2 regions of the Paenibacillus sp. W4I10 genome follow, and region 2 is predicted to be linked to the other one. Evidence: predicted binding sites of a transcription regulator. Region 2 holds the regulator's gene; the other holds the start of a gene.
What was found. The regulator CtsR, encoded in region 2, represses protease genes until heat stress. The targets are predictions, from matches to a motif close to ATGGTCAATAAAGGTCAAACA.

Region 1: clpP (ATP-dependent Clp endopeptidase proteolytic subunit ClpP) is a predicted target of CtsR. The motif match lies at 6,991-7,011, and genes of this name have one in related genera.

The regions. Positions count from the first base shown of each region.
Region 1 covers NZ_JAUSXX010000001.1:4,996,718-5,011,786, forward strand. The annotation lists gene eno (phosphopyruvate hydratase) at 1-371, opposite strand, end outside; gene gpmI (2,3-bisphosphoglycerate-independent phosphoglycerate mutase) at 614-2,158, opposite strand; gene tpiA (triose-phosphate isomerase) at 2,160-2,912, opposite strand; gene QF049_RS22495 (phosphoglycerate kinase) at 2,949-4,130, opposite strand; gene gap (type I glyceraldehyde-3-phosphate dehydrogenase) at 4,282-5,289, opposite strand; gene QF049_RS22505 (sugar-binding transcriptional regulator) at 5,397-6,422, opposite strand; tRNA gene QF049_RS22510 (tRNA-Arg) at 6,849-6,923, shown strand; gene clpP (ATP-dependent Clp endopeptidase proteolytic subunit ClpP) at 7,100-7,696, shown strand; gene QF049_RS22520 (stalk domain-containing protein) at 7,863-8,960, opposite strand; gene QF049_RS22525 (SIMPL domain-containing protein) at 9,348-10,100, opposite strand; gene QF049_RS22530 (HPr family phosphocarrier protein) at 10,257-10,526, opposite strand; gene whiA (DNA-binding protein WhiA) at 10,781-11,719, opposite strand; gene QF049_RS22540 (gluconeogenesis factor YvcK family protein) at 11,726-12,712, opposite strand; gene rapZ (RNase adapter RapZ) at 12,726-13,625, opposite strand; gene QF049_RS22550 (ROK family glucokinase) at 13,677-14,627, opposite strand.
Region 2 covers NZ_JAUSXX010000001.1:5,962,979-5,978,047, reverse strand. The annotation lists gene radA (DNA repair protein RadA) at 1-611, opposite strand, end outside; gene QF049_RS26730 (ATP-dependent Clp protease ATP-binding subunit) at 872-3,334, opposite strand; gene mcsB (protein-arginine kinase McsB) at 3,520-4,590, opposite strand; gene mcsA (protein-arginine kinase activator protein McsA) at 4,619-5,143, opposite strand; gene QF049_RS26715 (CtsR family transcriptional regulator) at 5,175-5,636, opposite strand; gene QF049_RS26710 (GNAT family N-acetyltransferase) at 6,098-7,273, opposite strand; rRNA gene rrf (5S ribosomal RNA) at 7,453-7,569, opposite strand; rRNA gene QF049_RS26700 (23S ribosomal RNA) at 7,645-10,572, opposite strand; tRNA gene QF049_RS26695 (tRNA-Ala) at 10,788-10,863, opposite strand; rRNA gene QF049_RS26690 (16S ribosomal RNA) at 10,972-12,524, opposite strand; partial or broken gene QF049_RS31515 (molybdopterin-dependent oxidoreductase) at 13,126-14,500, shown strand; gene ligA (NAD-dependent DNA ligase LigA) at 14,624-15,069, opposite strand, start outside.

The DNA.
Region 1 (15,069 bases), 970 kb from region 2:
TCAGCAGCTGCGCGAGCTACTGCCATGGATACAGCCAAGATTGCGTTAGCACCCAGTTTACCTTTGTTTGGCGTACCATCCAAAGTAATCATCAATTTGTCGATACCCAGTTGATCCAATGCATCCATACCGATAACTTCTGGAGCGATTGTTTCGTTTACGTTTTTAACAGCTTGCAGAACGCCTTTACCGAGGTAACGGGATTTGTCGCCATCGCGAAGCTCAACTGCTTCGTGGGCACCAGTGGATGCACCAGATGGAACGATTGCGCGTCCGATTGCGCCGGACTCCAGGTATACTTCAACTTCAACTGTAGGGTTACCGCGGGAGTCGAGGACTTCGCGAGCGTACACGTCAGAAATAATAGTCATTTGTGATAATCTCCTTTAAATTTAAATTTATTATAAATTAGGACCACTTGTGTTTTCCCTTTTCCACTACGTTAGCAGAATTGTCCTCTGATCGCTGTTATCCCCTGATTCCTTTGAACTTATTTTCATAAGTTGGAATCATGTGATAAAGGCGAACGCTAACTCTTCTTCAGACAATTTCTGCTTCCTTCGTTCAGGGGTAAACTCCAAACTTCCCAATTTCATATATGTTGTTGCGTAACTTATTTGCGGGTAGCGATGACAGATGTTCCTGTCATTTCTTCCGGTTTAGGCAATTGCATCAGGTCAAGGATCGTTGGCGCGATATCTGCCAGGATTCCGCCTTCACGCAGGGTTACATTTGCATCCGTAACGATGAATGGAACCGGGTTCGTTGTATGAGCTGTGAACGGACGTCCTTGCTCATCAAACACCATATCCGCGTTACCATGATCCGCAGTGATCAGTACAACGCCGCCTTTGGCAAGTACTGCATCCACAACACGGCCCATGCACTCATCTGTTACCTCAACCGCTTTAATAGTAGGCTCCAGCATACCGGAGTGTCCAACCATGTCAGGGTTAGCGAAGTTCAGAATAATGGCGTCATGTTTGTCTGCTTCGATCTCGCGAACACATGCGTCAGCTACTTCATACGCGCTCATCTCTGGTTGCAGATCATACGTTGCAACTTTTGGTGAGTTGATCAGTACACGAGTTTCGCCCGGAAGCTCCACATCACGACCGCCGCTGAAGAAGAAAGTAACGTGCGGGTATTTCTCAGTTTCTGCAATACGCAGTTGTTTTTTATTGTTCTGTACCAGAACTTCACCCAGGGTGTTGTCGAGGTTCTTCGGCGAATAAGCCACATAACCTTCAACCGTCTCGCTGAACAAAGTCAAGCATACAAAGTGCAAGCCCACAGGGAACTTCGGACCACGATCGAAACCGCGGAAATCCTGGTTTGTGAATACTTGCGACAACTGGATCGCACGGTCAGGACGGAAGTTGAGGAAGATAACGGAATCGCCGCTCTCTACCAAACCTACCGGCTCACCATCCGCTTTGACGATAACCGTTGGTTCAACGAATTCATCAAATACGGACTTCTCATACGATTCTTCAACCGCTTTGAGTGGGTCGGTGTATTTTGGTCCATCTCCATAAACGATCGCGCGGTATGATTTCTCAACCCGTTCCCAACGTTTGTCACGGTCCATCGCGTAATAGCGACCTTGAACCGTTGCGATTTTACCTACTCCGACTTCTTCAATCTTAGCGATCAGCTTCTGCATGAAGTCTTTACCACTGTCTGGCATAACATCACGGCCATCCATGAAGGCATGAATATATACATCGTTCATTTCTTCTTTTTTGGCCAGATCCAGCATAGCAAACAGGTGGTCGATGTGACTATGTACGCCGCCATCGGACAACAAACCGTAGAGATGAAGCTTTTTGCCGCTTTGTTTCGCTTCGCGAACAGCTTTGACAAGTGTTTCATTGTCGTAGAACTCGCCGTCACGAATGGATTTGGAGATACGGGTCAAATCCTGGTATACGATCCGGCCGGCACCAATGTTCAGGTGACCTACCTCGGAATTCCCCATTTGCCCTTCTGGCAAACCTACAGCTTCACCGCAAGCAGTGAGTGTTGTATGTGGGAATTGGCTCATGAAACGGTCGTAGTTCGGTTTCTTGGCTTGCGCTACCGCGTTGCCTTCCACCGTGTTACGCAGACCAAAGCCATCCATGATGATCAGTGCTACAGGTTTTGGAGCTGTCATCTTACTTCGCCCCCTCAACAAGCGCGATGAACGAAGCCGGCTGCAAGCTGGCACCGCCAACAAGTGCGCCGTCGATGTCGCTTTGTCCGAGGTATTCTGTTACGTTCTCTGGTTTAACACTGCCGCCGTATTGAATACGAACTGCATTCGCAACCGTCTCGTTATACAGATCCTTCACCAGCGTACGGATGTAAGCAATAACTTCATTCGCATCTTGGGAAGTCGAGGATTTGCCTGTACCAATCGCCCAGATTGGCTCATAAGCGATAACAACTTGTGCCGCTTGCTCTGCAGACAGACCTGCAAAAGCAGCTACTGTTTGCACTTTGCACACGTCTTTTGTTTGGTTCGCTTCACGCTCTTCAAGCGTCTCACCAAGGCAAAAGATTGGAGTCAATCCGTGACGGAATGCTGCATGCAACTTTTTATTGACAGTCTCATCGGTTTCCGCAAAATATTGACGGCGCTCCGAGTGACCAATAATGACATAATCCACACCCAGGTCTTTCAGCATCACGCCGCTGATTTCACCTGTAAATGCACCGTTATCTTCAAAGTGAAGATTTTGTGCACCAATTTTGATGTTTGTGCCTTTAACGGCTTCTACCAGGGATGGCAGATTTGTAAACGGTGCGCAGATTACAGTCTCCACGCCTTCAACTTCCGCTTTTCCTTTAACTTCCTGAATGAAGTCATTGGATTCGGAAACCGTTTTGAACATTTTCCAGTTACCTGCGATAATCGGTGTTCTCATGGGTTTCAACTCCTTCATGCTATAGACTACTAAAACTTACTTGTCGTTCAACGCCACTACGCCTGGAAGTACTTTACCTTCCATGAACTCGAGCGATGCACCGCCACCTGTAGAGATGTGGTTCATCTTGTCAGCCAATTTGAACTTCTCAGCTGCTGCTGCGGAGTCACCGCCACCAATTACAGTGTAAGCTTCTGTCTCAGCGCAAGCTTCCGCTACTGCACGAGTACCCTGGGAGAATGGCTCGATTTCAAATACGCCCATTGGTCCGTTCCACACAACCAATTTGGAGTTTTTGATTACGCCAGCATAGATCTCACGTGTTTTAGGACCGATGTCGATGCCTTCCCAATCTGCTGGGATGCCGTCGATGTCAACGATTTGTGTGTTTGCTTTCGCACTGAAATCGTCAGACACTACGATATCTACCGGCAGGTAGAAGTTTTTGCCCAGTTTTTTCGCTTTTTCGATGAAACCGAGAGCAACATCAAGTTTGGAATCATCCAACAAGGATTGTCCAATTTCATGTCCTTGTGCTTTCAAGAACGTGTAAGTCAGACCGCCACCGATGATCACGTTGTCTGCAATGTTCAGCAGGTTGTCGATTACATCGATTTTGTCCTTAACTTTGGATCCACCAATGATAGCTGTGAAAGGACGCTCAGGGTTGGAGATTGCTTTACCCAACACTTCAAGTTCTTTCTCCATCAACAAACCGGACACTGCTGGAAGCAAGTGAGCGATTCCTTCAGTCGAAGCGTGTGCTCTGTGAGCCGCGCCAAACGCATCGTTAACGAAAACGTCAGCCAGTTCAGCAAATTGTTTTGCCAGTTCCGGATCGTTTTTCTCTTCGCCTGCGTGGAAACGAACGTTTTCAAGCAACAATACGTCGCCATTGTTCAGTTCAGCGATTTGAGCTTTAACAGCGTCACCAACAGAATCGTCAGCTTTAACAACTGTTTTACCAAGCAATTCAGACAAACGCTCAGCTGCTGGAGTCAAACGCAAGGATTCAACCACTTCGCCGTTAGGACGACCCATGTGGCTTGCCAAAATGACTTTAGCGCCTTTTTCAATCAAGAAGTTGATTGTAGGAAGCGTCGCACGAATACGTTTGTCATCTGTAATTTTACCATCTTCGAGCGGCACATTGAAATCTACACGGACAAAAGCCCGTTTTCCTGTCAATTCGATATCGCGTACACTTTTTTTGTTCATCTGTATTTCCTCCGCACCCATGTATTTGGTGGACCAATCAAGAGCTAAAATCCCTCGTCAATCCTGGTGTTTTTGAGAAATTTGCAAAATGTAGATATATAAAGAGCGGAAACAATATAGCATCTGTTTCCGCTCTATGTTATTGCAGATATTACTTAATCATTTTTGCAAAGTGCTCCAAAGTGCGAACCAATTGTGCAGTGTAGGACATTTCATTGTCATACCAAGCTACAGTTTTAACCAATTGTTGGTCGCCAACAGTCAGAACTTTAGTTTGAGTTGCATCAAACAGGGAACCGAAAGTGATTCCTTGGATATCGGAAGATACGATTTCGTCCTCTGTGTATCCGAAAGTTTCTGGATCGGAAGCTTCTTGCATAGCTGCGTTAACTTCTTCAGCAGTTACTTTTTTGTTCAGAACAGTTACGAGCTCAGTCAGGGAACCAGTAGCTACTGGTACACGTTGAGCTGCACCATCAAGGATGCCTTGCAGTTCTGGGATTACCAGACCGATTGCTTTAGCAGCACCAGTTGTGTTAGGGATGATGTTTTCAGCTGCTGCGCGAGCACGACGGAAGTCACCTTTAGGGTGTGGAGCATCCAACGTGTTTTGGTCGCCAGTGTAAGCGTGAATTGTAGTCATCAAACCTTGAACGATTCCGAATTTGTCTTGCAGTGTTTTTGCCATAGGTGCCAGGCAGTTTGTTGTGCAAGATGCGCCGGAGATTACAGTTTCAGTACCGTCGAGGATTTCATGGTTTACGTTGTAAACGATGGTTTTCATGTCGCCAGTAGCTGGTGCGGAGATAACAACTTTCTTAGCTCCACCTTTCAAGTGTTTCTCAGCTGCTTCTTTAGTTGTGAAGAAACCAGTACATTCCAGAACGATATCTACGCCCAGGTCGCCCCAAGGAAGTTCTTCCGGGTTACGGTTAGCCAATACTTTAACTTCTTTGCCGTTCACTTTGAAGAAGCCATCGTGTACTTCAACATCGCCATCGAAGCGACCTTGAGTTGTATCATATTTGAGCAAATGAGCGAGCATTTTAGCATCAGTCAAGTCGTTGATTGCTACTACCTCGATGCCTGCTACATTTTGAATACGGCGGAATGCCAAGCGTCCAATACGTCCAAAACCGTTAATACCTACTTTAATCATGAGTAAGTTCCTCCCAAGTTTTGATTAATTTTTTTATGAAACTTATATATTCAAGACAGACGGTGAAGTCCGTCAAGACAACAATAGTTGTGATGTAAAGTAAACCCTTATCCCATTTCAGCAACGATGACTTCGGCAGCTGCCTCATCAATAATCAGAATATCTTCCTGTCCAAATCGTAACACGGAATGTATAGCAGCAGCTTTGCTTTTGCCACCTGCAATTCCAATCACAACATCGGTTCGTTCAATATCCTGAAGTCGCATACCCAGTGTAAGCATGGTATGTACCACCTTACCCTGATCATTAAAGTAATAACCGAAAGATTCAGATACGGCTCCTTGCTCCTGAAGTTCATCTATGATCTCCGTCGCAAGTTTACGTCTTGTCGCCATCTCTACGGCATCACCAATTCCATGAATAACAATCCGCGATTTCCGAATCAGCTGCAGAATCTCCTGAACACTGGGGTCCTGGATTAATGATTCATAGGCATGATCACTAAGCAAATCCGGTACATGCAGGAGTTTGTATTGCGCTCCTACCCGTTTTGCCATTGTAGATGCAATCGTATTCGCCTGAATTTCAAGGCTTTCTCCAAGTCCACCGCGTGCCGGTACGAACCAGACACCTTTGAGCGATGTTGGCGGAGTCAGTTGCTCTGCGACTTCGGCCGTTGTTGATCCGCCAGTAACGGCGACAACGTCGTTGTCACTCATGATATTGCCGAGAGCCTTCGCTCCGGCTCTGCCCAGTTCCCTTTTGGCAAATGGAGAAACGTCCGAATCACCAGGAACCACAACTACCTTTTGCAGACCGTAGGCTTGCTTGATACGCTCTTCCAGCTCGGATAATCCGAACAACTCTTTGGCTACGGGCTCTAACTGCTGCAGCAAATCATACCCTGCCTCGCTGATCTTCATTCCTGCACTGTCAATTTCAATAAGTCCCTGAGCCTTTAACAGATCGGTCTCAGCCCTCAGAACCCGCTCGGTCATCTGCATGGAATTAGCTAACGTTCTCCGTCCGATCACATCCGATAACATGATCTGTTGCAGAATCGTATACCTCTTTTTCAAGATATCCATGAGATCAGGCAGAAGCTGCTTTTGTACTTCTAAAATCGTTCGCATGCTTTCCACTCCCGCAAGTTCTCGTTCTAAGCTCTCTTTCGTGGCCCTAAAACGTCCCGGGTTAACTTTTTAAGTCCCACGTCTATTCTACCTAAAACTGACGTGACATGCAAGTGTTTCAACGTGTTATTTCGACACGCATTCAGCGTTTGTACGCGCCTATTTTCACAATCCTAGACTTCCATGATCAAGGACTACCTCACGCATACCATATATAGAAGAAACAAATGAATTTAATCTACATATCGCCCAGAATCACATTTCATACGGCATGTCCAAAACCTCTAATAGCATTTACTTAAATGCACTCTTTATCCACTCTTCTTCATCATGATCATTTTTAGGTTAATCCAAACCAATAACCCAACGAACTGCTTGCAATTAAATATTTCATGAGCTATAATCATTATTGCTGTCACATAATGTGCGCCCGTGGTCCAATGGATATGACGTAGGCCTCCGAAGCCTGAGATCCAAGTTCGATTCTTGGCGGGCGCGCCATTTTTATTTAACAGCTCATAACCCATTTAACCAATGAAACCGGAAAGGTTTCTTTTTTTTGCAAGTTAGTTTGACTTTCTTTGACTTTTTGTTTGGAATTGTTTATTATGTGGGTAATACGGTAACAGTTTAAGTATAAGCACCAATAACATTTACATTCCAAGGAGGTTTTTCACGTGAGTTTTATTCCAATGGTCGTTGAACAGAGCAACCGGGGTGAGCGCGCCTACGACATCTACTCCAGATTGCTGAAGGATCGTATTATTTTCCTTGGTAGCGATGTTAATGACGTAGTGGCTAATGCCATTATGGCACAGATGTTGTTCCTGGCTGCGGAAGATCCGGAGAAAGACATTCACTTATACATCAACAGCCCAGGCGGATCAATTACAGCCGGTATGGCGATTTACGATACAATGCAATTCATCAAACCGGATGTATCTACCATCTGTGTAGGTATGGCCGCTTCCATGGGTGCATTCTTGTTGAATGCCGGTGCAAAAGGTAAACGTTTTGCGTTGCCTAACAGTGAGATCATGATTCACCAACCACTTGGTGGTGCTCAAGGTCAAGCTTCTGACATCGAAATTCGTGCTCGCCGCATCCTGAAAATGCGTGATACCTTGAACCGCATCATCTCTGAGCGTTCAGGTCAACCGCTGGAGCGGATTGAGAAAGATACAGATCGTGACTACTTCATGAGCGCTGCTGAAGCTGCCGATTACGGTATCATTGATAAAGTTATTGAAAACGTAGGTTCCCAAGGCATCTAAGTGTTATGTAGACCACGGGCTACGCGTTAATATATCAACACCTAACGTAATCAGCAACACCTCATTGTGTTGTCTATACGGGAAGAAGCCCTCATCATAATCATGATGAGGGCTTCTTTTTTCATTTTATAAGAAAGATAACTTAAGAGTGCATAATAATGATTCTTTATTTGGTTCCCGTTACATTACTGAAAGGTTCTGTGCCTTTAGGGAGAAGCTCTTTATACGTAAATGGCATTTCAGGGAATCCCTCTGCGTACGCCGTATACTCATACAACTGGAAGAACACGACCACACCCGTTGGTGTCACATAGAAATCTTGATCTTTATTCAACCCTTTATAACCATCGAGGTATCCGCCGCGGGCTTTCAGTTGTTCACCCACTTTTTTACTCAACGTCTCACGCATGGTTTTGTTATTTTGCAGCACATCATCTAACGTAAGCTCCTTGCCTGTGTCCAGTGCAAAGGTGTGGCCCGTACGGGTTGTCATACCATGAGCGCCAGCATAATCTTCGTATCGTTGTGTAATGAGTCCCAGCACGCCTTTTTCGTTGTACGTCACTACATAGGAGCTCTCAAATGCATATGGACGGTTGGCTGTTGCATTGCCGAATTCAGATGTCTGTTTTTTGAAGTCAGCTACATAAGCATCCACTTCGTCTTTGAGCACTTTGTTGATTGCCGCTTCAGCTTCTTTGCTGGCAAGTCCACTCACTTGCGGATATTGAACATCTACTTCAGCATTTTTTACAGTGACATTAACTGTTGCCGCTTTAATTTTAACGTTATTTTGTTTCACCTTGCTGAGTGTCAACGTTTTGGTTTTGCCATCCCAATTCCCCTGTACACCCAAATAATCTCTCATTGCTGAGAATGGAATATACAATCTGCCGTTGATCAGCTTTGCGTCCACTTGAGGATAATAGTTGTTAATTCGAACACTCGGCTCGCCATCCAATAGGCTGATCGTCATCGTGTTATTGGCTGCTGTCAAAGCGTACTCTTTGGTTTTCGCATCATATTTCAGCGTTCCACCTGCCACATCTTTAACTGCCGTAAGAGATACCCAAGTTGAGCCACCTTGGAGAACTCCTTTTTGAGTGAGTGTTTTTCCACCCGATTTCAGAGTTACCTCAGCCGGGGTTGTCACTTTCGAGGATACCGATGCCGCCTGAACCGAACTGTCCTGCCACACCGAACCGCTACCTACAATAATTCCTGCTGCAAGCAAAGCACTTGTCCATTTTTTCCATGATGTCATATATAAAACTCCTCTCTGAATTCACAATTAGGGATCATTGCGTATGTAATCCTGACCTGATCGCATATCTCATACGCTCACCTCTCTATTATAATTAACCCGATTTCGGAAAGGTTTACAGCTCGAGTTACAATGTTGATGAATATCAGACCGAAAATATATGGGGATATGACCTTTTTGTCACGAACAACTATACAAAAAAGATACCAATATACAGCATTCCATGTTGCTTCAAAAGGTACCCTCCTATCTAACTTCATCAAAGTTTGCTTTTCCAACAAAAAAAGACTCTGTCCACAGGACAAAGTCTTTGTCATTATTTCGTTGTACCCTTCAAATGACACTTGAAAAGGTTACTTGAGCTTACAACCCTTAGTTCAATCTTGTTTATTTCATTTCATACGTGATATTCAGGATTGTGCTTACTTTAACCTGGCCTGTTTCAATCTCAGTGCCACCTGCTGTATCTTGTGCTTTGGACATCAACGCCTCACTTGCATAGAACACAGGCACATTGGCATCACCTTGGCTTACGGAAAGAACAGCACCCAGTTGACGTTTAACTGCTTTTGCAATGGCGCCAGCTTTCACATCTGCATTGGCAACAGCCTTCTCAATCACTTGGGACTCATAACTTTCCGGATTTTCTACAGTAAAGCGCACGTTTTCAATATTGTTGGCACCTGCCCCCGAAGCAGCATCGAGCAACTCGCCGATCTTGTCCATCTCACGATATGTGACAGTCAGCGTATGATGCGCTGTATATCCTTTAATTTGCTGTCCGTCTTTTTCGCTATACGTATAGTTGGGTTGTACAGAGAACTGACTCGTTTGAATGTCGTCTGCACTGATCTTCCACGTGTTCTTCAGCAAATTGGATACTTTTTGAACTTTGGCAGCATTCGCTTTTTGAGCAGATGCAGCTGTCTCTGCAGTACTGTTCACACCAATGGACAGATAAGCGATATCAGGCTTCACCTGAATCTCACCTTTACCCACAACATTAATCACATTCTGTTGTACTCCCTGAACCTCTGCAGCGTAAGCATAGTTGCCTGGTGCAACCCATGCTGTTCCTCCAACAAGCAACGTACTTGCCACCAACACCGCACCAAACGGTTTCATCCATAGTTTACCCATCACGATAGCCTCCTTATGTGTTAACATCTCAAACTTTAATCGATTTGATACCTTAACAGACGGGACAAATTCCATAATGTTGCACTTGACGATAGCATAAACGTGAAAAACGCAAAAAAGCCCCTTTCGGGACTTCTTCATTGGATTGATCATATCTTATTGGTTTTCGAGCTCTTCCTTGCTTACCAGACTAACTAAAGCGTTTACAGCCTGTTCGGCATCCGCGCCTTCTGCACTAATCTGGATTTCCGTACCTGTGCTAATTGCAAGGCTCATGATCCCCATGATACTTTTTGCATTAACTTTTTTGTCGTCCTTCTCGACGAACACTTCAGACGAGTACTTATTCGCTTCTTGAACGAACAGTGCCGCAGGTCTGGCATGGAGACCCGTTTTCAAACGGACAACTACCGGGTGCTTTGTCATGGAAACTTACCCCCTTTTATGAAATCTGGACATTAAATACACAATTATATTTATACAACATTATACCATTAACCCGTGCAGGACACTAGAAGAAAAAACTCAGGGTGCTTTGACGGACGTTATCTTGCCCTATTTCATCTTTTGAACAGCACATCCAATGACCTAAGTAAGTCTTCTAGATCCTTAACGATTGACTTTCCCGACCTTTCTGTTCAGCAGAAACAGCCGACCTTGTTACTTTACCCTATGCCAACTTATCCATAACGTTCTGCGCGCACTTTCTCAGCCAACTCATCAATTTTACGAAGCCGATGGTTCACTCCTGACTTGCTGACTGTACCTTTAAGGAGTTCGCCCACTTCCTTCAGATTGATATCTGGATGAGCCAGTCGAACCTCAGCCACCTCGCGAAGTTTCTCAGGCAGCGATTCCAGACCAACTTCCTTTTGTAACAACCGGATATTATCGATTTGTCTTACCGCAGCGCCAATGGTTTTATTCAGGTTGGCAGTCTCACAATTGACAATCCGGTTAACGGAGTTGCGCATGTCTCGCATAATCCTTACATCTTCAAACTTGAACAAGGCCTGATGAGCACCAATGATGCTGAGCAGCTCAATGATTTTCTCGCCTTCCTTAATGTATAGGATGAATCCTTTTTTCCGTTCTATACACCGGGCATTCAGATGAAATTCATTGGCCAGGTCAACCAGTGCCTGACAGTGTTCTTCATACATGGACGCAATCTCCAGATGGTACGAGGAACCTTCCGGATTATTAACCGATCCACCGGCCAGAAATGCACCGCGAAGATAGGCCCGTTTACAACAGTTCTGCTGAAATAACTCCGTATTAATTCCTGGCGTAAACAGAAAACCTTCCGATACAATGTGAAGACTATTGAGAATCTCCTGTACCATGGTTGGAATACGAACAATATATACATTGTTCTTTTTCAGCCGCATTTTTTTGCGGACCAGTAATTCCGTATGCACTTGAAAATGCTTTTTAAGCAGAGAGTATGCCCGTCTTGCAATGGCGGCATTCTCCGTCGAAATATCCAAGATCACTTTTTTATTCGATAACTGCACTGCACCAAGCATACGGATGAGGGCTGAAAGTTCCGCCTTTTCGCAGCACGGTTCGCTCTCGATCATGGTTAACTCTTTTTTGGTCTGTGCTGCAAACGACATGGGACTTCACCTCTTCCGTAACATCCAATTTTGTACCAGTTGGTAGATGTGATGACTTAACTTGTCGGCATCATGACGCAGATAAGTCTTGAACAGAACAAGGGTATCTGCAACAACCTGATAGCCAGCACTTTCGAGTACATTCATATCCAGTACAACCGGTTTTGCTCCTTTTTCCGCATACTTATTCTGCACTTGCAGCGGAATATCACCATTATTTACGATAACATAGTCGAAGAGCTGATGACCTATATGCTCGTGTACCGCCTTAAGGTGGTCACTTACCGTATAGTTATCTGTTTCTCCAGGCTGTGTCATCACATTACAGATAAACATCTTCACCGCATCAGCCTCTACCACAGCTTCTGCAAGCTTAGGTACGAGCAGATTGGGAAGGATGCTTGTATAGAGGCTGCCTGGCCCGATCAGAATGGCGTCAGCTTGACGAATGGCCTCTACTGCCTCTGGCAACGGCTCCACGTGATCCGGTTCAAGGAAAACACGTTTGATGCGTCCACCCGCCTCAGGGATTTTGGACTCACCTGTAATAATTGTCCCATCTTCCATCTCCGCATGCAACACAACGGCCTGCCCGGCTGCTGGCAATACCTCACCTCGAACGGCAAACACGCGGCTAAGCTCCCGCACTGCGGTCACAAAGTCGCCCGAAATATCCGTCATTGCAGCCAAAATCAAATTTCCCAAGCTGTGGCCTGCAAGCCCCGCGCCTGTATTGAAACGGTACTTCAACATATCTGAAAGCAATGGTTCTACATCAGCCAGTGCCGTAAGCACGTTGCGAATGTCGCCCGGAGGCGGCATCTGTAGCTCATTGCGCAGGATGCCTGAACTTCCACCGTCATCTGCAACTGTGACGATGGCCGTGATATCCAGCGGCTTTTCTTTCAAACCGCGTAACATCACGGATAATCCGGTTCCGCCGCCCATTACAACTATTCTCGGACGTTCTCTTCGTGGTCCGGCCTCTTTCATCCCTTCACCCTCTTCAATGACGGTCCCGGTCAGCGTCGCGATGGCTCACGGTGACAGCTTCTGTCTCGCTGCTTCCCAACATCTTGCCCAAATATTCCGATATTGCTACCGAACGATGCTTGCCTCCGGTACAGCCGATTCCTATAATAACCTGGCTTTTGCCTTCCTTCCGGTATTGCGGAATCAGAAAATGCAGCATATCCAGCAGCTTGGTCAGAAACGCCTGTGTCTCTGGCCACTTCATAACATATTCGTACACATCACTATTCTGTCCCGTATTCGGTCGCAAATGATCAATATAATGCGGATTCGGTAAAAAACGTACATCAAACACCAGATCAGCATCAATCGGAATGCCATATTTGAATCCAAACGACGTAATATTCACCGACAGCATTTGGCTCTCCAGATGAGAAAAACGGGATATGATGCGTTCTTTCAGTTGAGCAGGCTTCATTGTACTAGTATTCAGTACCTGAGTCGCAGAGTTTTTGAGTTCCTCCAACATCTTGCGTTCCAGTCGGATGCCGTCCAGCGGCATGCCCTCAGGAGCCAGTGGATGTCTGCGCCTGCTTTCTTTGTAACGCTGAACAAGGACAGAATCTGTAGCATCCAGGAATAAAATTTCGCAATGAATGGTAAAATGATCTTTAATATAGTTTAAAGACTCTGACAGAGCCGTAAAGAATTCACGCCCGCGCAGATCGATAACCAATGCAACCTTACCAATCTTGCCGTTTGACTGTTCAATTAGTTCCGCAAATTTTGGAATCAATACCGGCGGCAGATTATCCACACAGAAGAAACCCAGATCCTCCAGGCTTTGTACTGCAATGGTTTTACCTGCTCCGGACATGCCCGTAATGATAATGAGCGTGGCGCCTGTGCCTGGTGAGCCTTCACCTTCAAGCATAAATGTCCCCTCCTTATCATATTGCTGTCTTCATATATTGTTACGAGGTCACTAGGAACGCAAGAGAAGACCTGCTGCACCCACAATACCTGCATTATTACCAAGTGTAGCTTCCAGAATCTGAACCCCTTCTTGCAGTGGTTCTGGTGTCAGCTTAGCAAATACGGTACGGATTTCATCGAACAAGAAATTGCCGGCTTTGGATACACCGCCACCAATGATGAACATCTCCGGGTTAATGACAGCCGCTACAGTAGCCATGGACTTGCCCAGGTAAAAGGCCGCACGGTTTACAATGCGCTGTGCCACTTCATCGCCTGCCTTGGCAGCATCAAATACTTCTTTGGCTGCAATCTTGTCGACGAGAGCCAGTGACGTATGATCACCACGTTCTACGGCGTCCTTCGCCATACGGATAATACCCGTTGCAGACGATACAGTTTCTACACATCCCATTTTACCACAGCCGCACTTGATGGCCTCCAGATCAGGTACAACACTGATATGACCCAGCTCTCCCGCCATACCAGAGAAGCCCTGATAGATGTTCCCATTCAAGATCAAGCCTCCGCCAACGCCAGTACCGAGTGTATAACATACGCAGTTGTCTACGCCTTTGCCGGCACCTGCCCATACTTCACCCAGTGCAGCCACGTTTGCATCGTTATCTATTTTGATTGGCTTGCCCAGACGTTCTTCCAGAATCGAACGAATGGCCACATTCCGAAATCCGATGTTAGGGGCATGAACGATAATTCCCTCGCGTACATTCGTGAAACCGGCCACTCCAGCACCTACACCCTCAAGCTGTTCCCAACTGTAAGGTGATTCGGCTACGATATGTCGGACATACTTCTCGATGTTGGCGATGACCGTGTCTACGCCCTTATCCACTTCAGTCGGTCCTTCATACGTATGCATTAGCTGACCTTGTTCATCGCATATACCGACCTTGATTGCTGTTCCGCCGAGATCGACCCCAACGTAGATTTTCTCAGACATGCTGCAAGCCACCTTTATCTATCTAAAATAGTTTAAGTCCTACGTACCAACTATAATTGAAGGATACGCCTGGGTCAAGACGATAAGACCTTGCATACATCATGTTTCACCAGGGTTGTGAACTACATCACATAGCATTTTTGAATACGTATACAATCTTATTACCTTCATTTATAAACGCACGCTTTATTCCTTCCTCCATAACAGAGGAAGCCTCAACTCATGATATTGCATCTTCACTCGTTCCATTCATAAAAGATGAACTTCGCCCCCTCATATAGGTGACTCGTCTTATGCACCCCGCCACCTGTCATTCTCATACAGAGAGCTATCGAATGACGGTATTATCAACAAAAAAGCGCCTTCCATAGTTAGAAGGCGCCCTTACTTTTATGAAAATCTGAAATTGTAGAAATTGGGCTGACTCAGTTGATTTTTCTAC
Region 2 (15,069 bases):
TTGGCAATTCGCATGAACCTTGACGTACATTCCCTTACCTGTGCTACACTACCCGGCGCACTGGTAACTTCGGGAAGATACACCGTCTGAATGGAGTCGATGACAAGAAAATGCGGCTGGATCTGATCCACCGCTTCCTCTACACGTTCCATATTGGTTTCACACAGTACATACAACTCGGCAGAGAGTGCCCCGAGGCGGTCTGCCCGCAATTTGGTTTGCTTGACTGATTCCTCACCGGAAACATATAACACACGCAAACCCGAATGCGTTAAAGCATGAGACGTCTGCAACATCAACGTTGATTTACCAATACCCGGATCTCCACCCACCAGAACGAGCGAACCCGGAACGATTCCACCACCCAATACCCGGTTCAACTCTCCGATTCCAGTCTGTACACGCGGTTCCTGACCGCTATCTATATCTATGATAGGAAGCGGTTTATCTTTACTGTCAAACAGAGGAGAATTTCTCCCTTGTGTTTTGACCACCGTCTCTGTTTCTTCCACCATTGAATTCCATGACTGACAACCCGGACACTTACCGTACCACTTGGGGGCTTCATAGCCGCATTCCGTACATTGAAACTTGGTTTTAACTTTGGCCACTTCAGCACTCCTATAATTTAGTTTTATAACAGCATTTTGCATTATTCGACGAATTTCACCCAAACTCCCTGACGTGCAGGGTTACTAAAAGTTTACCATTGTTTGAGATTTTTCGTAAAGGATTATCGCAAACTTTACACATGTTCCTGACATAATCATGTCCGTCTTCTGTCCAAAGTGCAAAAAATCCTCCCCGGCCGAAGCCGAGAAGGATTAAGGATTATTACAAACTGAAGTTTAACTCCAGTGCTTGCTACATATTATTTAGTTTCGATTTCCTCGTTAGAAGGAACAATCACGTCTTTTTTAGTTACAGACAGCGCACCGTTCTCTTCGTCAATGAGTAATGAATCGCCTTTGGTTACGTTACCTGTAAGCAACTCTTCAGACAATTTGTCCTCGATATGCTTCTGTATTGCCCGACGAAGCGGACGCGCACCGTAAGCTGGATCAAAGCCGGCTTTGGCAAGGAAGTCCTTGGCATTGTCGGTGAGTTCGAAGTCAACTTCGTATTCACGCAGCCGTTTGCGAAGTTCCTCACTCATGAGGGTAACAATCTCTGCAATGTGTTTCTGTTCCAGAGAGTGGAATACGATAATTTCATCAATCCGGTTAAGGAACTCTGGACGGAAGCTTTTCTTCAGCTCATCCATAACTTTACCCTTCATGTTATCATAATCCGCGCCTGCATCCACAACCGCTGTGAAACCAAGTGTAGAGTTACGTTTGATCGCTTCGGCACCCACGTTGGATGTCAGGATAATCAGCGTATTCCGGAAGTCAACAACGCGACCTTTGGAATCCGTCAGACGACCATCTTCAAGCACTTGCAGCAAGATATTGAATACTTCTGGATGTGCTTTCTCGATCTCATCAAGCAGGACTACGGAGTATGGTTTGCGACGAACTTTCTCTGTCAGCTGACCACCTTCTTCGTATCCAACATATCCTGGAGGCGCTCCGACGAGTCGGGAAGTCGAATGTTTCTCACCATACTCGGACATATCAATCCGGATTACTGCATTTTCATCACCAAACATTGCTTCAGCCAGAGCACGAGCAAGTTCTGTTTTACCTACCCCAGTAGGACCGAGGAAGATGAATGAACCCATCGGACGTTTTGGATCTTTCAATCCAGCACGAGCACGACGAACCGCACGACTGACCGATTTCACAGCCTCATCCTGGCCAATGACACGTTCATGCAAAATCGATTCCAGATTCATCAGGCGTTGTGTCTCTTCTTCTTTCAGCTTGTTCACCGGAATTCCTGTCCAGTTGGCTACCACTTGTGCGATATCCTCAGGTGTTACTTCGGAATCCGTGCGACCTTGTTTTTCTTTCCATTGATTCTTCGTTACATCCAGCTCTTCACGGATTTTTTGTTCCGTATCACGAAGCGCTGCGGCTTTTTCGAACTCCTGACTTTGAACTGCTGCGTCTTTTTCCTTACGGATATCTTCCAGACGGCTTTCCAGTTGTTTCAGGTTTGGTGGGATCGTGTAAGAGTTCAATCTTACTTTGGAGCCCGCTTCATCAATCAGGTCAATCGCTTTGTCTGGCAAAAAACGGTCTGTAATGTAACGGTCAGACAGTTTAACCGCCTGCACAATCGCTTCGTCCGTAATTTTCACACGGTGATGCGCCTCATAACGGTCACGCAAGCCGTGCAAGATTTGAATCGCTTCTTCCGGAGAAGGCTGATCTACAGTAATCGGTTGGAAACGACGCTCAAGCGCTGCATCCTTCTCGATGTATTTGCGATATTCATCCAGTGTTGTCGCACCGATACATTGCAATTCTCCACGGGCCAAAGCCGGTTTCAAAATGTTAGAAGCATCGATGGCACCTTCAGCTCCGCCTGCACCAATCAAGGTATGCAATTCGTCGATAAACAGGACAATGTTACCTGCTTGGCGAATCTCATCCATGATTTTTTTCAGACGATCTTCGAACTCACCACGATATTTGGTTCCAGCGACTACTGAACCCATATCCAAGGTCATTACACGTTTGTCGCGCAATGTTTCCGGAATCTCATTTGCAATGATTTTTTGTGCAAGGCCTTCAGCAATCGCTGTTTTACCTACACCTGGCTCACCGATCAATACCGGGTTGTTCTTGGTACGACGGCTGAGCACCTGAATGACACGCTCAATTTCTTTGCTACGTCCAATAACCGGGTCCAGGTTGTTCTCTCTGGCATAAGCCGTGAGGTCACGTGCCAGACTATCCAGCGTTGGTGTGCTTACATTGGCAGGTGTTCCATTATGACTGGATACAGCTTCACTGCTGCCAAGCAATTGCAGCACTTGTTGACGTGCTTTGTTCAGGCTAATTCCCAGGTTATTGAGCACACGTGCTGCAACACCCTCGCCTTCACGAATCAATCCGAGCAGGATATGCTCTGTGCCTACATAGGTGTGGCCCAATTTACGAGCTTCATCCATAGACAGTTCAATTACTTTTTTCGCACGTGGCGTATATGCAATGTTGGTAGGTTGCTCTTGGCCACGGCCAATCAGCGTTTCTACTTCATCCTGAATTTTTTCCAATCCGAGTCCCAGGCCGATCAGTGCTTTGGCTGCGATGCCTTCGCCTTCACGAATGAGGCCGAGCAAAATATGCTCAGTACCGATGTTATTATGACCGAGACGGACAGCTTCTTCCTGCGCGAGTGCGAGCACCTTTTGGGCCCGTTCCGTAAATCTTCCAAACATCATATCTCCTGCACCTCCATGGTTTTGGATAAAACGAGGGTCATTTAATGAAATAACCTTCGTATTCTTCATATCATTTTTGTTTGCAGCCGTGCTGCGAATAAAGTCATTCGGCATTTGTACATGCCTTATTATATAAAAGCCGCAATGCGGCATGAAACCATAATTCAATACAATATCAGGCTAAACTAGGACTGCTTCGCTGCATTGATCGTATCACGAATCAACTGAGCACGGTATATGTCACGCTCATCTGTACGCATATCTTCCCCGAATGTTTTCTGCAAAAATCCCGGCTGTGTCATCACATTCAACTCATTCATTACCGTAATGGACAGTCCATCCAACAAGCCGAGATCCACGCCAAGGCGTACATCCGATAAGCGCTGTGCAGCTTCCTTGGAATCAACAATAGCTGCATGAGACAATATGCCGTAAGAACGCATGACACGATCCGTAATCCGAAGTCTGGAGTCGGTAATTAACCGTTCTCTGGCTGTACGCTCATGACCTATCATCTGTAATACAACACCATGCAGGTTCTCGATGACTTCCTGTTCGGTCTGTCCCAAAGTAATCTGGTTCGAGATCTGGAACAGGTTCCCCATCGCCTCGCTACCTTCACCGTATATTCCTCTTACCGTCAATCCCACTTGGGAAACTGCGGTTAGAATACGGCCTATCTGTTGCGTCATCACCAGGGCAGGCAAGTGCATCATAACCGATGCTCTGACACCTGTACCTACATTGGTAGGACAGCTGGTTAAGTATCCTCTGCGATCATCAAAAGCATAATCCACATGCGCTTCAAAAGCATCATCTATTGCGGAAGCTTTCTCCCAGGCTTCTTTCACCTGGAACCCCGGATAGAGGCACTGGATACGAAGATGATCCTCTTCGTTAATCATAATACTGACCGACTCATCCTCACTGAGAATAACCGCACCATTCCTGGATTCATTCGCAAGACTTGGACTGATGAGATGTTTCTCCACCAGCACCCGTTTGTCGAGTTCGTCAATATCGATCAGATCCAAAGTATGAAAATCCCCAAAGGCATGAACGTCATCGTATTGAAGTACTTCGCTCAGCTTATTCAGCACCTCTTCCGATTGCTCATTGGAAGCCAGCATCGGAAACGGAACATGCTGAAGGTTGCGTGCAATCCGGACACGGCTGCTAATGACAATTTCGGAATCAGCCGCATCACTGCGCATCCAGTCGCTGAGCGCCTTCTCTGTAAAGCGCAGATTAGGCATTACGCATCCCTCCTACTCATGACAAACTTTACTCCTGAGCTATCCCTTTTTCAAGTCCTCTGATCTGGTCACGGATCTGAGCCGCCTCTTCAAATTCCTCTTGCGCGATGCTCTCCTGGAGCTCACGCTTCAGATCAGCGATTTGCCGTTTCACCTTGATGCGACCACCAGCTCGTGCAGGCACTTTGCCTACATGGGACGTATTACCATGAACCCGCTTGAACAAAGGATCCAGTCGGCTGTCAAAATATTTATAACATGAACTGCAGCCGAACCGGCCTATCTTACTAAATTGTGCGTACGTCATACCACACTCTTCACATTGAAGTGCTTTTGCAGGTGGTGTTCCTGCCGATCCACTTTTGCTGGCTGGATCAAAATCAAGCAATCCGGACAACAAGTTGTGAATGGAAAACCCACCTGCTGTTCCAGGGATCATTTCCCCTTTTTCACGGGCACATGACTCACAAATATGGAATTCCGTCTTCTCTCCATTTACGATCTTCGTAAAATGAAGTGTCGCCGGACGTTTATTGCATTCTTGGCACAACATATTGATGTACCTCCTTTGACCCCGATAGTTTTCATTTACCGAGCAAAGATATTAACATCGCCTTCAACATTCTGGCACGAATTTGATCCCGGTAAGGAAGTTTGACTAATATAACCTCTCTAGATACAGCAGCTCGCATCAACCCGGCTTCCCGCTTGCTCAAGAAGCGCGCTTCTTCCAATTGATAGATCAGACCTTCGGCAGCTGTCTGCCCGATCTCTTCACCAATACTATGGTGCAAATGATTATGCAGAGCTGATTGGGCCGGTAATTCAATGCGCTGTATGCGAACATAACCACCACCGCCGCGTTTACTCTCTACCAGGTATCCCTTCTCGAGTGTAAAACGTGTGCTGATGACATAATTGATCTGGGAAGGTACACATGAGAATTGATCTGCCAGATCATTACGCTGAATTTCAACCATTCCTTCGGGACTTTCATGCAAAATACTCTTCAGATATCGTTCGATAATATCAGAGATATTACGCATCCAATCATCCTCCACTGTCTGAAACGTTAAGTCAATAAGGACCCACACGCCCCCACAGAGTACACCTTCTCTACCCATTTAACCAATCAGGAAAACAACGAATCTTGCTTCCACAGGTATCAACAGGAGAGCGAAGGAAGCACGAAGGTCCTTTAATATTCCCTTGATCCTCCGATGAAATGAATCCCGTATATTGGCGATCATGCATCAGATTGTTGAAAGAAAGCTACTTAAGTATTAAACCTTTAGTTGACTTTGACTTTCTTTGACTTTATAACCATTATAGCATATTTTGTGGTTTTGCCAAGTGGGGTCACTATTCATTTTTTACGATTTTACACGAAATATTCCCCAGACACAAAAAAACCTCCCCAAAATTGCTGGAGAAGTCCATTTGTCTTTCGATCACGCCGTATTTCTATATAAGCTAATCAAGTTAAATGGAGCAGTGGCAATAGTCATCAGAAGAAATCGAGCAAATAGGTTTCCCGTTCAGGAATCGCTTGTTCCAAAGCCTTGATTGCTGCTTCTGGTCCGTGAATTCTTCCGATCCGTGCCATTTCCGTTGGTCTGCGATACCCCATCAGCACTGCGGTAAGGGATTGAATATCCACCTTAATGGTCTGATCATCAGTAATTGGCTCCGATGTTTTCCATATGGACGCCGTTCCGTTCATTGCCACATTTAATTGCCATACCCCTTCATTCCATGGAGCGTGGGCATCTTCTACCTGAAGTACAATCTGCACCGGTGAGTCCTGGCTTGCAAATGGATACTGGGATATAAACTGCTCTACACTAACGATACGCGCCATAAAATAAGGTACAATCTCCTGTTGAATCCGTGGATTATCCAATTGGAAAGCAAGCGTATCACTGGCAGGCGCCTGCAACGTAACTTCCTGGATCATGGAATCATGATTAGCAATGAAGGTCCACAGCCCTTGCCTAGCCTCTTCATTCAGATAAATGATCTCTTTAATGGTAAACTTATTTTCCTTAACCTCATATAAAAGATAACCTTGTGCTGCATCAGCTTCATCGTAATATACAGCCTTCTGGCTGCTTCCATTAACAAGAACTGAATTCTCCCACCTTGCATCATCCCGAACCAGAGTTCCGTTATAGCGCTCAGCATAAGCACTGTATACTTCCTTTAATATGCTGAGGCCCGGATCCCCACGCCGAATTGTTCCAGGTGTCGCTTTTTTCAGAGGCAAATGAGCTGTAGGTACTTTATAACGTTTAAATTCAACATACGTCTCCCATCCATACTTTCGATAGAAACCAAAAGAGAATGGATGCAAGAATGATATACTTTGTTTGTTACGATTCATTTCTTCCAACGCATGCTTCAGTAGACCCGCTACCCAGCCTTTGCGTCTATACTCTGGCCAGGTGGCTACACCCGCAATACCGCCCATCTCGAACGCTCTGCCATGAATATAGGTTTGAAAAGGAATGATGTGAAGTTTGGCTCCTAGCTGCCCGTCCTCATATACACCCCATATATCTTGTGACGAAAACTGACTCCGCCGCTTTTCTTTTTGTTCATCATTCATTACCATCTGAAAAGCATATTCGGAGAGTGCCATCGCTGGTTCAAAATCATCTACCGTCAATTTCTGAATTTCCATGTCGTCCTACACCCCATTCACTAGAGTTATTATCAATCCAAATCATGGCCTGATATGTGATATATGTACCCCTTAGAGTGTGTCAGAGGATTCTTACAAAGTCAAATAAGAGATGCTTTCGCATCCCCTTAAATAAACAAATAAAAACCACCACCGAATAACATCGGCAGTGGTTCTTCGCTTGGCGGCGTCCTACTCTCCCAGGACCCTGCGGTCCAAGTACCATCGGCGCTAGAGGGCTTAACGGTCGTGTTCGGGATGGGTACGTGTGGAACCCCTCCGCCATCGCCACCAAACGCGTAGCTTACATTTCAGAGTGTTGTTCTCTGAAAACTAGATTCGAAACGAAACATGCGAATTACAACTTGCTATTGGATAAGCCCTCGACCGATTAGTACTGGTCAGCTCCATGCATTGCTGCACTTCCACCCCCAGCCTATCTACCTCGTCGTCTTCAAGGGGTCTTACATACTGGGAAATCTCATCTTGAGGGGGGCTTCACGCTTAGATGCTTTCAGCGTTTATCCCGTCCGTACATAGCTACCCAGCGGTGCTCCTGGCGGAACAACTGGTACACCAGCGGTACGTCCATCCCGGTCCTCTCGTACTAAGGACAGCTCCTCTCAAATTTCCTACGCCCACGACAGATAGGGACCGAACTGTCTCACGACGTTCTGAACCCAGCTCGCGTACCGCTTTAATGGGCGAACAGCCCAACCCTTGGGACCTACTTCAGCCCCAGGATGCGATGAGCCGACATCGAGGTGCCAAACCTCCCCGTCGATGTGGACTCTTGGGGGAGATAAGCCTGTTATCCCCAGGGTAGCTTTTATCCGTTGAGCGATGGCCCTTCCATGCGGTACCACCGGATCACTAAGCCCGACTTTCGTCCCTGCTCGACTTGTAGGTCTCGCAGTCAAGCTCCCTTATGCCTTTGCACTCTTCGAATGATTTCCAACCATTCTGAGGGAACCTTTGGGCGCCTCCGTTACTCTTTAGGAGGCGACCGCCCCAGTCAAACTGCCCACCTGACACTGTCCCCGCACCGGATTACGGTACCAGGTTAGAACCTAGATACGATCAGGGTGGTATCCCAACGTTGCCTCCACGCAAGCTGGCGCTCACGTTTCAAAGGCTCCCACCTATCCTGTACAGATCGTACCCAAATTCAATATCAAGCTGCAGTAAAGCTCCATGGGGTCTTTCCGTCTTGTCGCGGGTAACCTGCATCTTCACAGGTATTAAAATTTCACCGGATCTCTCGTTGAGACAGCGCCCAAGTCGTTACGCCATTCGTGCGGGTCAGAATTTACCTGACAAGGAATTTCGCTACCTTAGGACCGTTATAGTTACGGCCGCCGTTTACTGGGGCTTCGGTTCACAGCTTCGGGATTGCTCCCTAACCACTCCCCTTAACCTTCCAGCACCGGGCAGGCGTCAGCCCGTATACTTCGCCTTACGGCTTCGCACAGACCTGTGTTTTTGCTAAACAGTCGCTTGGGCCTTTTCACTGCGGCCCCCTCGTGCTATTCACACTACCGGGGCACCCCTTCTCCCGAAGTTACGGGGTCATTTTGCCGAGTTCCTTAACGAGAGTTCTTCCGCGCGCCTTAGAATACTCTTCTCGCCTACCTGTGTCGGTTTGCGGTACGGGCACCTTCACCTGGCTAGAGGCTTTTCTTGGCAGTGTGAGATCATGACCTTCGCTACTATAATTTTCGCTCCCCATCACAGCTCAGCCTTACAATGTGCGGATTTGCCTACACATCAGCCTTACTGCTTAGACGGACATCCATCAGTCCGCGTCACTACCCTACTGCGTCCCCCCATTGCTCATAACGGCTTACGGTGGTACAGGAATTTCGACCTGTTGTCCTTCGACTACGCCTTTCGGCCTCGCCTTAGGTCCCGACTTACCCTGAGCGGACGAGCCTTCCTCAGGAACCCTTAGGCTTTCGGCGGATCAGATTCTCACTGATCTTTTCGTTACTCATACCGGCATTCTCACTTGTATAATGTCCAGCGCTCCTTACGGTACACCTTCAACCCTTATACAACGCTCCCCTACCCCTGATGCAAAGCATCAAGCCATAGCTTCGGTGGTGTGTTTAGCCCCGTTACATTTTCGGCGCAGAGTCACTCGACCAGTGAGCTATTACGCACTCTTTCAATGGTGGCTGCTTCTAAGCCAACATCCTGGTTGTCTGTGCAACTCCACATCCTTTCCCACTTAACACACACTTGGGGACCTTAGCTGATGGTCTGGGCTGTTTCCCTTTTGACAATGGATCTTAGCACTCACTGTCTGACTCCCGGAAGTAAGTCTATGGCATTCGGAGTTTGACTGAGCTTGGTAACCCTTGCGGGCCCCGCACCCAATCAGTGCTCTACCTCCACGACTCTGTTTTCCGAGGCTAGCCCTAAAGCTATTTCGGGGAGAACCAGCTATCTCCGAGTTCGATTGGAATTTCTCCGCTACCCCCACCTCATCCCCGCATTTTTCAACATGCGTGGGTTCGGGCCTCCAGTGCGTGTTACCGCACCTTCACCCTGGACAGGGGTAGATCACCCGGTTTCGGGTCTACGTCCACGTACTATGTCGCCCTATTCAGACTCGCTTTCGCTGCGGCTCCGGCTCTTCACCTTAACCTTGCACGGGAACGTAACTCGCCGGTTCATTCTACAAAAGGCACGCCATCACCCCTAAAACGGGCTCTGACTTTTTGTAAGCACACGGTTTCAGGTTCTATTTCACTCCCCTTCCGGGGTGCTTTTCACCTTTCCCTCACGGTACTGCTTCACTATCGGTCGCTAGGAAGTATTTAGCCTTGGCAGATGGTCCTGCCGGATTCATACGGGGTTTCACGTGCCCCGCACTACTCGGGATCCGTCTCGGAGGGAACAGACTTTCAATTACAGGGCTTTTACCTTCTTTGGCGGGCCTTTCCAGACCTCTTCGCTTAACCGGTTCCTTTGTAACTCCATGTGAGACGTCCCACAACCCCAAAGAGCAAGCTCTCTGGTTTGGGCTTCTCCGCGTTCGCTCGCCGCTACTGACGGAATCACTATTGTTTTCTCTTCCTCAGGGTACTTAGATGTTTCAGTTCCCCTGGTATGCCTCTACATAACCTATGTATTCAGTTATGAGTAACTGGAAATTACCCCAGCTGGGTTTCCCCATTCGGACACCCCCGGATCAAAGCTTGCTTACAGCTCCCCGAGGCAGTTTCGTTGTTCGCCACGTCCTTCATCGGCTCCTAGCGCCTAGGCATCCTCCGTGTGCTCTTAGTAGCTTAACCATTTTGTTCCGGTTTCGGTCGCTCGCTTCCCTTGGTTTGGACTGCGTCCAAATCCAAAAGTCGCTCTCACCCGATACCATCACAAAAGCAATTTAACTACCTTTATACACTTGACTTGTTTAACACAAGTTCAGCTAAAAAGGAATGTTCTAATTCGCGTTTGTTTCGTTTCGATATCTAGTTTTCAAAGAACAAGCCAAATAGATGAAATTGTTTGGTGGAGCCAAGCGGGATCGAACCGCTGACCTCCTGCTTGCAAGGCAGGCGCTCTCCCAGCTGAGCTATGGCCCCTCAAATTCCATCAAAACTGAACAAATGGATAAGTAACTGTGTTGCTGTTGCAGGTTCTAAGAACCTGCTTATTTGAATGTTTCCGCTACGGGAAACGATTCTCCATAGAAAGGAGGTGATCCAGCCGCACCTTCCGATACGGCTACCTTGTTACGACTTCACCCCAATCATCTATCCCACCTTCGGCGGCTGGCTCCTTGCGGTTACCCCACCGACTTCGGGTGTTATAAACTCTCGTGGTGTGACGGGCGGTGTGTACAAGACCCGGGAACGTATTCACCGCGGCATGCTGATCCGCGATTACTAGCAATTCCGACTTCATGCAGGCGAGTTGCAGCCTGCAATCCGAACTGAGACCGGCTTTGTTGGGATTGGCTCCATCTCGCGATTTCGCAGCCCGTTGTACCGGCCATTGTAGTACGTGTGTAGCCCAGGTCATAAGGGGCATGATGATTTGACGTCATCCCCACCTTCCTCCGGTTTGTCACCGGCAGTCTATCTAGAGTGCCCACCCGAAGTGCTGGCAACTAAATATAAGGGTTGCGCTCGTTGCGGGACTTAACCCAACATCTCACGACACGAGCTGACGACAACCATGCACCACCTGTCTCCTCTGTCCCGAAGGAAAGATACATCTCTGCATCGATCAGAGGGATGTCAAGACCTGGTAAGGTTCTTCGCGTTGCTTCGAATTAAACCACATACTCCACTGCTTGTGCGGGTCCCCGTCAATTCCTTTGAGTTTCAGTCTTGCGACCGTACTCCCCAGGCGGAGTGCTTAATGTGTTAACTTCGGCACCAAGGGTATCGAAACCCCTAACACCTAGCACTCATCGTTTACGGCGTGGACTACCAGGGTATCTAATCCTGTTTGCTCCCCACGCTTTCGCGCCTCAGCGTCAGTTACAGCCCAGAGAGTCGCCTTCGCCACTGGTGTTCCTCCACATATCTACGCATTTCACCGCTACACGTGGAATTCCACTCTCCTCTTCTGCACTCAAGTCACCCAGTTTCCAGTGCGATCCGGGGTTGAGCCCCGGGATTAAACACCAGACTTAAATGACCGCCTGCGCGCGCTTTACGCCCAATAATTCCGGACAACGCTTGCCCCCTACGTATTACCGCGGCTGCTGGCACGTAGTTAGCCGGGGCTTTCTTCTCAGGTACCGTCACCTTGAGAGCAGTTACTCTCCCAAGCGTTCTTCCCTGGCAACAGAGCTTTACGATCCGAAAACCTTCATCACTCACGCGGCATTGCTCCGTCAGGCTTTCGCCCATTGCGGAAGATTCCCTACTGCTGCCTCCCGTAGGAGTCTGGGCCGTGTCTCAGTCCCAGTGTGGCCGATCACCCTCTCAGGTCGGCTACGCATCGTCGCCTTGGTGAGCCGTTACCCCACCAACTAGCTAATGCGCCGCAGGCCCATCCCCAAGTGACAGATTGCTCCGTCTTTCCAGTTTCCTTCAGGCGAAGAAAACAATTATTCGGTATTAGCTACCGTTTCCGGTAGTTGTCCCAAACTTGAGGGTAGGTTGCCTACGTGTTACTCACCCGTCCGCCGCTAAGTATCAAGGAAGCAAGCTTCCTATCAACTCCGCTCGACTTGCATGTATTAGGCATGCCGCCAGCGTTCGTCCTGAGCCAGGATCAAACTCTCCAATAAAGTATTGAAAAGAGCGATAAGCTCATTTTGAATCTGACGATTCATTGTGAATCAAAAGTTACTATCCATTTGTTCAGTTTTCAAGGAACTTGTATGTCCGTTTATGTTGACGTTTGTCAACCGGACAGGAATCTTATCGTATCATGTTAACTAACTTACTGTCAACACTTTTTTTTCGTCACCTTTCAAATGATTATGACAATCATTCGTTTGAAGCGACAAGAAATAATATATCACGTAGTGATTTATTTAGCAAGCATTTTTAATCAACCTTCTAATATCATGATATCTTCATCTACGGTGTCTTGTCTCCAACCTGTATTCGACAGATTAGCACATTCTCTGAACCCAAGATGGGATAACGATCCCCGCCCTTCTGTTCGTTTGAAGAAAGTGATCCAAAAACTCTATAATAAGGTATATAGGATATAGAGATAAGGTTAAGCAGTCAAGTGTACTACTTTCATAAGTAGCCTATTAACAATCGTATATTCATCTCGCATTGCACCTTTACTCAGATCACGTACTCCATTCACAGCTAGCTATTACATATCAAAGTTCTGAATAAACTCATTACTAACCTAATATGGGGTGATCGCGCTTGAAAGAATGGTTAAAGAATGTACGCAAAGGTTACGGCAAGAAACTGGTTTCCATCCACGCTTGGAATGCCTGGATCGTTGTGATCCTTGCAATCTCAGGGCTTATGCTGGTTGGCGGCTTTTGGCGCGAGATTCTCGGAATTGGACGTGTCTGGTTAAAATGGCTACATATCATCGTTGGGCTAGCTATGCTGGCACCCGTAGTATATTACTTGATTTTGGCCGGAAAGCACTGGAAACAGCTTCGAAATAGGCCTTGGCAAAGGGTGAACACCATCTTAGTTCTTGCGCTGCTGGTAGGCTGGCTCCTCTCGGGTATTGTATTATGGCAGTTCAAGCTAGCTGGACCTCGATGGTCGAATGCTGCACTTTTGATCCATGACCTGCTGACTTGGGTGGGCCTACCTTATATTATCTATCACTCCATCACTCGGACCAAATGGTTAAAGGACCCTGCACGTCGTGCGGTTAAAAACTACTACAACTTCAACACGAACTCAAAATACAGCTGATCCATCTGATTCAATATCGGATGAAAAAGAAACTCCGGCTGCTATATCTTCTTCCCAGTTTGATCGCAGTTCCGAGAGAGATCCCCTCAAATCAGAGCAGCGACCTCAACCGTTGTATACACGACGAGCTTTCATCCGTTCTGCTGTGGGGGTTGGTCTCGCCGTGACTCTTGGTCCTACTTTTATATCCTGGGTAGGACGAAATCTCAAGATCGATAATAGTATTGATAGCATGCTGGAGAACGATCCTAACCGTATGGTTCCTCTGCCACAACCGCTATCTGCCTCTTCTCCTCCCATTGGAGGCGGAGCTGACGGTCATTTCCGCGTATATACGGTTACGCCTATACCGTCCTTCTCCAATGCTAACTGGTCTTTTCGAATTGATGGGTTGGTTGAACGGGCACAGGTATGGAACTGGGAACAATTCGTGAAGCTCGCTCGTACCGTACAGGTTAGTGATTTCCACTGTGTAACGGGCTGGTCTGTATATAAAAATACCTGGGAAGGCATTTCTCTTGCACAGCTTTTGAAACAAGCCGGGGTCAAACCGGAAGCTCATAGTGTGAAGTTTTATTCCGGTGATGGTGTATACACAGATGCGATTACGATGGATCAAGCACAAATGGAAGATATTATGGTCGCTGTCATGCATGATGGCAAACCCATCCCGGCTGATCTTGGCGGTCCGGTACGGCTCGTCATTCCTCAGATGTATGCCTATAAATCAGTAAAATGGTTAAATCGCATTGAACTCATCGACAGCGAACATATTGGTTACTGGGAAGAGCGAGGATATGATAAGGATGCATGGCTTACAGGGGCATCTCAGCGCATCCCTAACAATTTAAGTGGATCATGATCAGATAAGATTGATGAGCGTTCATTCGTTGTATCAAATAATTCAATAAACAGCAAAAGCCCCCGATCACATATTCGTGTCTTCGGGGGCTTTCTTATATGAACTCTTTTGTTAATTCATCCTCTAACCCTGTGGGTTCAAAAGACGTACAAGTTCGTCCTCATCCTCAATCGTTGGAATACCGAGATCATGGGCTTTGGTTAGTTTACTTCCTGCCTTCTCTCCGGCAATAACCAGATCTGTCTTTTTCGACACACTGCCAGTCACCTTCGCTCCGAGCGCTTCCAGTCTTTGCGTCGCCTCTTCCCGCGTCAATTGGTGCAGCGTTCCGGTCAAGACGACCGTTTTACCACTGAAGAAGGAATCTTCCACAACAGCAACGGCTGGCGCCTCAGGTGCCTGAGCTTTCACGCCCAAGTTAAGCATTTTCTCAATCGCAGCCTGTGTAAACGGATCTGCAAAAAAGTTTACGATGCTCTCAGCCACGATACCACCCACGTCGGGTAGTTCAACCAGTTCTTCCACGGTTGCATTCATAATGGCGTGCAGATCTCGATAATGATCAGCCA